DNA from 2 places in the Sphingomonas sp. LR59 genome. Region 1 is predicted to be linked to the other one. Evidence: riboswitches for the same ligand, from Rfam matches in the RefSeq annotation. Region 1 holds a riboswitch; the other holds the start of a gene.
The links. Region 1 has a riboswitch for thiamine pyrophosphate ahead of QP164_RS07395 (TonB-dependent receptor). Riboswitches for the same ligand answer to the same signal wherever they lie in the genome.
Positions count from the first base shown of each region.

Region 2: another riboswitch for thiamine pyrophosphate. It lies ahead of thiC (phosphomethylpyrimidine synthase ThiC); the one in region 1 lies ahead of QP164_RS07395 (TonB-dependent receptor).

Region 1 is NZ_JASPFL010000001.1:1,631,757-1,635,900, forward strand. It holds gene QP164_RS07395 (TonB-dependent receptor) at 1-2,189, opposite strand, end outside; TPP riboswitch at 2,286-2,395, opposite strand; gene QP164_RS07400 (histidine-type phosphatase) at 2,672-3,802, shown strand; gene QP164_RS07405 (hypothetical protein) at 4,021-4,144, opposite strand, start outside.
Region 2 is NZ_JASPFL010000001.1:2,955,222-2,959,365, forward strand. It holds gene thiC (phosphomethylpyrimidine synthase ThiC) at 1-1,704, opposite strand, end outside; TPP riboswitch at 1,744-1,852, opposite strand; gene QP164_RS13755 (outer membrane protein) at 2,245-3,123, opposite strand; gene QP164_RS13760 (ferritin-like domain-containing protein) at 3,205-4,144, opposite strand, start outside.

The sequences.
Region 1 (4,144 bases):
ATGACGGTGCCGTTGCGGCCGATCGTGTCCTGCGCGTTGGTGCTGACCGACTGGACGCCGGCGAGGACGTGCGGATCGGTGACGTTGATCGCGTTGACGCGCAGGTCGGTGCGCTTGCCGTCGAGCCAGTCGGCAAGGTGCATGCCGACCGACAGGTCGAGCGTCGCATAGCCCTTGATCGCCTCGTCGTTCATGAAGCTCGCATATTGCCGGCCGATATATTTCGACGCGACGCTGCCGAAGAACCGGCCATCGTCATAGATCCCGCCTGCGCCGAACTGGACGGTCGGACTGGAGACCGCATGCTTGCCCCTGGTCGGCAGGAAGTCCGCCCCGACCGGCAGATCGTCGTCGATCCGCGCGCGCAAATATTCGCCCGAAAGGTAGAGGCTAACGCCTGCGACCGGGCGGTAGTCGATCTCTGCATCCACCCCGTACGAGGTCTGGCCGCCGGCGTTGAGCGTCGCATTCACCTGTGCACCGCCCTGGTCGATTACGGTGGCGAGTTGACGGTTGCGGAACTTGTAGTGGAAGCCCGTCACCGAGGCGGAGAGCTGTTCGCCGATGAAGCGATAGCCGATCTCCTCCGAGACCGAATATTCGTTCTTCAGCGCGTTGGTGCCCTGCACGACGACTTCGCCACCGTAATAGCTGTTGTAGAGCGTGAACTCGTTGGGCGTGCGGAAGTTGGTGGTGATGTTGGCGAACAGCTGCTGGCGATCGTCGATCCGGTAGTGGATCGCGGCGCGGGGCAATGCGGCGAAACTGTCGTTGCGGATCTTGTCCTGCGGTCCGGGGAGGTAATTGCGGCCGTTGCGCAGCACGTTCACGCCCTTGAACCCGGCGTCGATCGTCAGCCGCGGCGCCAGCGCGATGCTGTCGGCGAGGAAGAAGCCCTTCGTTACCGTCACGGTCCGCTGGTTCTCATAGGCGAGCAGGCGGCCATCGGCGGTACGGATCGCCTTTGCACGGTATCCCCAGCGGTCGAACGGCTGCCCGTCCGCGTCGATCGACGTGTACGACTGCGTGACGCGGTCGGTCCCGTAATCGAACCAGAGCCCAGCGGTGAGCGTGTGCGCGCCGGTCTTGAAGGTCAGCTTGCTGACGTTGCCGACCCGCATCTGGTCGCCGGTGTAATTGCCGAGCACGGTCGCCACGCCGTCGACCGCGCTAGGCAACACGATCGGCTGGGCCAGTTCTTCGGTGCCGAGGAAATTGCCTTCGGTGGTCAGCTGCGTCCCGTAGGGCGAGTTGCCATAGCCGAACTGGAGATAGGTAGTGGTATCGAGCGCAAGCCGATCGGTCAGCGCCAGATGCACCGGCGCGGAGGCGTAGAGGTTGCGGAACGGCGCGCGGTACAGGCGCCAATAGTTGGTGTTCCCCGCCGTGTAGCGCTTGTCGTAGTTGAAGCTGCGGCCCTGCGCGTTCCACTCGGCCAGCGTCGGGCTCGGATAGCTCGACGAGTTCGCGTCATTATACGACAGCGCGAGGCTGGCACGGTTGCCGGCACCCCATTCGTTCAGGATCTTCGCGTCGATGTGCTGGCGCGTGTCGTAGCCCGCACCCCGCCAATTGTCCGCGCGCGTGTTCGAATAGGACAGGAACGCCTTCAGCCCGGTATTGCCGATCGTACCGCTATCGACACGGAAGAACCCCCGCCGCGCCGCGTAGCTGCCGAGCGACAGGTCGACGAGCGCACCGGGACGCGCTTTCGGATCGTCGAGCGCGAGCGACAATAGCCCGCCGGCCCCGCCAAGCGTCGGGGAATCGATATCGACCGACCCTTGCGCGAGCGAGATGCGCCTCAAATTCTCGGGGTCCGCAAACTGCGACGGATAGGCATAATAATAGCCGATGTCGTTCTGCGGCGCGCCTTCCATCAGCACGCCGATCTCGTCCTGGCCGAGACCACGCAGCGTCAGGCTGGAGCTCGTCGACAGGCCATACGGATCGCTCGACGCGACGTTCGCGCCGGGCAGCAGCGTCACAAGCTGGAACGCGTTGAGCGTCGGCGCCTGCTTGACGATGAAGTCGGCGGAGATCGCGCTCTGCGCGCGCGGCACGCTCTGGTCAGGGAGCAGACCGGCAGGATCCTGTTTGCCGACGACGCGAATCTCGGCGGGTTCGACTGGATCGGGTGCGACTTGCGCCCCGGCCGACGATGCCGCGAGGGTTACCGACAGGGTCAACGCGACCCGCCCCAAAAGGCGGCACTCTCGCCCGGCGGAAGTCACAACAAAACCAGCACTGAAAAACGTCACGTCCACTCCAATCGGAGGGACGACGGGCCAGCCGCAGACCCTCCCTACGCCGGTATAAGCCGGATCAGGTTCAGCGGGTCATGGGCTGCAGCCCACCTCTCAGCCGCGCATCAGCGGCCCCCGGGGATGTCTGTCGCTTAGGTGGTTGGGCGCGTGTTGGAAAGCGCTATCGCGGTATGCGCCCAGCGGCCGGGGTATGTTCCCATCCGATCGTCATCGGGTGCGGCTCGCCGTATCGGGATCGGCCCTGAAAGAGACGAGGATGGTGTCACGCCAGTGAAAAGGGGTGCGCGTACAGCGCGATCGGCGGCTGCCGTCTCATGTCAAACCAGGACTCCTCGATGCGCGCTATTCGTCCCTCGTTGTCCAGTTTTTGTACGGCGCTCGCCCTGCTGTCGGCCATACCGACCATGACCCAGGCACACCCGGTTCCCAGCGGCTTGCGCCTCGAACGAGTCGTGATGGTGATGCGGCACGGCGTCCGCGCGCCGCTCTCGGGCGAAGTGCCGGTGACGACGCGCACCGCCCAGCCCTGGCCGAACTGGCCCGTTCCCGAAGGCCAGCTGACACCGCACGGCGCTTCCGCAATCGAGTTGCTCGCGCGCCATGATCGTCGCTGGCTCGCGTCGCTCGCGCTCACGCGGTGTCCGGCCGCAGCTACGGTTCGGATCTGGACCAACACGGCCAGCCGGACGATCGCCAGTGGAGAGGCGTATGCGCAGGGGTTCGCGCCCGATTGTCGATTGACCGTGGGCCACCTTGCCGAAGATCGGACTGATCCGATCTTCGAACCGCTGGCCGCCGGCGCGACCGCCTTTAACCCCAGCCAGGCAATTGCTTCGATCGACCGCTTCACCGGTGGGATGGCCGCGCTCGTCGCGCGTCACCGCCCAGCCCTTGTGTTGCTCGACACCGTGCTGGGATGCGGTCATGGCGCATGCAGCCCGGTCGACCCGCCGTCGCTGGTCGCGTCGACCGATCGCCGTGGGATCGAACTATCCGGGCCGATCCGGGCGGCGTCGGGCATCGCGCAGGTCCTCCTGCTGGAAGACGCCGAGGGCATGCCGCGTCGTGCGGTTGGATGGGGACGCGCCGATCCCGTGACGATCGCGCGGCTCGGCGCCCTGCATGCCGCGCTGTTCGACGTGTTCACACGCTCACCCTATATGGCGGCGCACCAGGCTTCGCCGCTCGGCCATCGGATCATCGATACGCTGACCGCCGCCCGCGCGCCGCGTCTCGATGTGATGATCGGTCACGATACCAACGTCACTGCGCTCGCCGCCGCGCTGCACGTCGCGCTCGATGCCCCCGGCTTTGCACGCAACGACGTCGCTCCGGGCGGTGCGATGGTGATCGAACGGTTGCGCGATCCACGATCAGGCGAACGGTTCGTCCGCCTGTACTACCGCGTACAGTCGCTCGCGGCGATCCGTGCGCTGCGCCCAGAGGTCATCGCGACACCGCTCGCGGTTCCGGGCTGTGCGGCGCCGTGTCGGCTCGACCGTTTCGTCGCGCTGTTAAAGGCTCGGATCGCTTAACGTTGCCGTCATCGCGCTGTGTGCATCGGCAAGCACACGGATCCAACCCAGAGCATCAATCGTGCAGCGGGCTGAGACCGGCATGCCACGACGGGCAGGCATAAAGTCAAACGACGCACCGTACCTGTCACCGGACAGTGCGTCGTTATCTGGTGCCCTAACCGAAACGACTAGGCCGGGCTAGCTATCGGCTTGGACATTCCAGTCTTTGGCAGACCTCAGCCATGGGCCCGGGCGCGAGCCTTTTCGGCCCTTGCCTGCTTCGCATAGTGATGATGCGCTACGGCACAACCGACCGCGGCGCCCATCACCGCGTGGCCCTTGCCAACGAAATGGCCACCG
Region 2 (4,144 bases), 1.3 Mb from region 1:
CGGCCCGCACATCGAGCAGAAATGCGCTGTCTTGGCGCCTTCCGCCGGCAACGTCTGGTCGTGATACGACTCCGCCGTGTCAGGATCGAGCGACAGGTTGAACTGATCGCGCCAGCGAAACTCGAAGCGCGCACGTGACAGCGCATCGTCGCGCATCTGCGCCGCCGGATGCCCCTTCGCCAGATCCGCCGCGTGGGCGGCCAGCTTGTACGTGACCACGCCGACCTTCACGTCGTCGCGATCCGGCAAGCCCAGATGCTCCTTCGGCGTGACGTAGCAGAGCATCGCGGTGCCGTACCAGCCGATCATCGCGGCGCCGATGCCGCTGGTGATGTGGTCGTAGCCGGGGGCTATGTCCGTGGTGAGCGGCCCTAGCGTGTAGAACGGCGCTTCGCCGCAGACTTCGAGTTGCTTGTCCATGTTCTCCTTGATCTTGTGCATCGGCACGTGGCCGGGGCCTTCGATCATGACCTGGACGTCGCTCTGCCATGCTCGATGCGTAAGTTCGCCTAGCGTGTAGAGTTCACTGAACTGCGCTTCGTCGTTGGCGTCGGCGATGCTGCCGGGGCGCAGGCCGTCGCCGAGGCTGTAGGCGATGTCGTACGCCTTCATGATCTCGGTGATCTCGTCGAAGCGCTCGTAGAGGAAGCTCTCCTTGTGGTGGCTGAGGCACCATTTCGCCATGATCGAGCCGCCGCGCGAGACGATGCCGGTGACGCGTTTCGCGGTCATCGGGATGTAGGCGAGGCGCACGCCGGCGTGGATCGTGAAGTAATCGACGCCCTGTTCGGCCTGCTCGATGAGCGTGTCGCGGAAGATCTCCCAGGTGAGGTCCTCGGCGACGCCGCCGACCTTTTCGAGCGCCTGGTAGATCGGGACGGTGCCGATCGGGACGGGCGAGTTGCGGAGTATCCATTCGCGAATGTCGTGGATGTTGCGGCCGGTGCTGAGGTCCATCACCGTGTCGGCGCCCCAGCGGATCGACCAGACGAGCTTGTCGACTTCGGCGGCGACGTTGCTGGCGACCGCGGAGTTGCCGATGTTGGCGTTGATCTTGACGAGGAAGTTGCGGCCGATCGCCATCGGTTCGGATTCGGGATGGTTGATGTTGTTGGGGATGATCGCGCGGCCGCGGGCGATCTCGTCGCGGACGAAGTCGGGGGTTACGAAGTCGGGGATCTGCGCGCCGAAGCTTTCGCCGTCTCGCTTGTAGTCCTTCAGCATCGCGCGGCCGAGGTTCTCGCGGGTGGCGACGTATTCCATTTCGGGGGTGATGATGCCGCGGCGGGCGTAGTGCATCTGGCTGACGTTCTGGCCTGCCTTCGCACGCAAGGGCCGCTTGATGCTGCCGGGGAATTGGGGGACGCCGCCTGAGCGGTCTGGGCCGAGTTGGCCATTGTCTTCGGGGCGGAGTTCTCGGGCTTCGTAGGATTCCACGTCGCCTCTAGCTTCGATCCAGGCGCGGCGGAGTTGGGGGAGGCCGGCGTTGATGTCGATCGTCGCGCGTGGGTCGGTGTAGGGGCCGCTGGTGTCGTAGACGCGCAAGGGCGGCTCGCTGCACGACGGGTCGAGGACGATCTCGCGCATGGCGACGCGGACGTCTGGGCTGGAGGGGACCGCGACGTGGATCTTCCGCGAGCCTCGGATCGGGCCGGTGGTGACGCCGATGTCTGCTGTCGGGGTGCCTGCTTCGTAATCAGCCATGCGCTTGCTCCTAAGGGTATCGGAGCAAGGATTGCGGTTCTGTGGCGACCGCTCCCTCCCTCCGCCGGTATCAACCGGATCAGGTTCAGCGGGTCGAAGGCTCCTGCCTTCCTCTCAAGCGCGGATAAGCGCTCCCCGGGGTGGGGCGAGCATAGGGCGATGTGGTTGGGGTGCAATGGGGAAATTGGTGGCTTGGGGTGTGCGGGGGACGTGCGCCTGGGATTCGGTTGGGCATCCTGCCGATCGAAAGTTCACCACCCCGGCGGAGGCCGGGGCCCAGGTGGGGGACGGCGCTAACGACGCGATGTGCTCCATTATAGCCACCTTTCCAACTGGGCCCCGGCCTTCGCCGGGGTGGTGTTTGTTGTTGGGGTGGGGGTCCCTTAACGAGAAAAGGCCGCTGCCCTGGTTGGGGCAACGGCCTTTCATCTAACTCCGCGCGCCGTCAGTCGTAGCTAAGCTACGCCTTGTGGCGTGCTTTGCTGCGCTGGCCGGGCTTGGGCGAGTCTTGCGCCGGGTCGGCGCAAGCCGCCCTGCGCCTTAGAACCGGAAGCTCACCGTCCCACGCAGCGAGTGCCAGCGGAAATTCTCGTCGCTGCGGCGGAAGGTGGTGCCCGCGGTGTTGGGGGCGAGCACGAACGGGTTGTTCGCGAGCAGAACCGGGCTGCCGGTGATCGCGCTGCCAGCCGTGACGAGGACGCGGGCGTCGTCGTCCTTGTACTGGTGGTAGGTGTATTCCATGCCGATCGAGATGTTCTTGGTCAGCTTCTGCTCGATGCCGCCGCCGCCGACATAACCCCAGCGCTTGTCCGAGCCGGTGGCTGCGAACGCGTTGGCGGTGTTGGTGGTGAAGAACAGATTGTCGATCTTGGCATAGCCGGCGCCGCCGGTGGCGTAGAACAGCGTGTTGCGCGCGGCGAGACCGGCGCGGAGGCGCGCCGACCCTTCCCACTTCAGCTTGCGCGCCATCGTGTAGCTGGCGGGCGTGGTCGAAAAGGCGGCGACGCTGTCGGTGATCTCGGACTTGCCGAATTCGCCGACGATGCCGACCACGAACGGACCGCGCTGCACGTCGAAGCCTGCGCGGCCGTAATACGACCAGCCGTCATCGTCGTTGCGGCAACCATAGGCGGGCACCGCGGTGCGGGCCGAGCCGTTGCAGAAGCCCGGCGAGAAGGCGTTGGCGCCGGTGATGGTGTTGACGCTGTCGCTGAAATTGCCGTCGTTGTTGCGATCGAACAGGATCGACGAGCCGATGTCGTTGCCCTGGACGTCATAGCCGCCGGCGGCGCCGATATAGACGCCCGAGAACGGCTTGCTGTCGCGGTCGGTGGTCATGTCCTGCGCGGCGGCCGGAACGGCAAAAATGCCCGCGGCGGCGAGGCCGGCGAGCATGGTGAGCTTCGTGAAGTTGGTCATGGTCGTTCCCCAAACGAGGGGCCGCGACGCTCCCGATGAGCGCCGCGACCCGGATTTTCCTGTTTCAGTTCGTGACGACGATCACGCGTTGGCGCCGCTCGTGCGCAGCGAATCGAGGCGGTTGTTGGTCCCGTTGGGGAAGAAGCCGCCACCGATCTTCGCAGTGGGCGTCAGGTAGACGATGTTGTGCACCTGAGCGACCGAGCGGCTGTAGGCGAGGCCGTTGGCGTCGGTCGGCACGATGTTCGAGATCGTCGGATCCGACCCGGTGATGCCCTGATCGTCGTCGCCGATCACGCCCGTCGTCGTGTTGGTGACGGTGCCGTCGAGGCTGTCGCGCGCGTCGCTGATCTGGTTGGCGGCAGTGATGAGCGACGGAATCGGGTTCGGCGTCTGCAGACCCTTGCGGTACAGGATCGTGCGGATCAGCCCTGCGTGATACGCCTCTGCCGCGAGGATGCCGGCGGCCGCCTCGAGATAGGTCTTGTTGGCGATCAGCGGTGCTGCGCCCTTGTAGGCCGACACGCCGACGTCCTCGAAGATGTACGCGCCGAGCAGGAAGCTGTTGTCGTCGGCATAGGGGTTGAACACGCCCGTTGCGCCAATGACGCCGGCCGCGCGGGCGGCCGCCGTGAACGCGCCCGGTGCGGCGGCCGTGCCGACCGAGATGTCGATCGCAGGCTGGGCAACGGCGGCAGTGCCGAGCGCCGAGCGCAGGAAGGCGACGTGCGCGACTTCGTCGATCGCGATTTCGCGCGCATATTCACGCACCACGGCATCCTGGAACGGGACCTGTGCGCCGCCGGTGACCGCACCCTGCGTACCGATGCCGGTCAGCAGGCTGGCGTTCAGGCCGACGCCGAATGCCGCGAACGCGTAGAACTGCGCTTCGAGATATTCGAGGTTCAGCGCGACGTTGAGCACGTCGGCATCGTTGAGCGCCGCCGCCGGGGTCGGCGTGGGGGTCGGCGCCGGGGCGAGATCGGAATCGTCGTTGCCGCATGCCGAGAGCAGGCTTGCA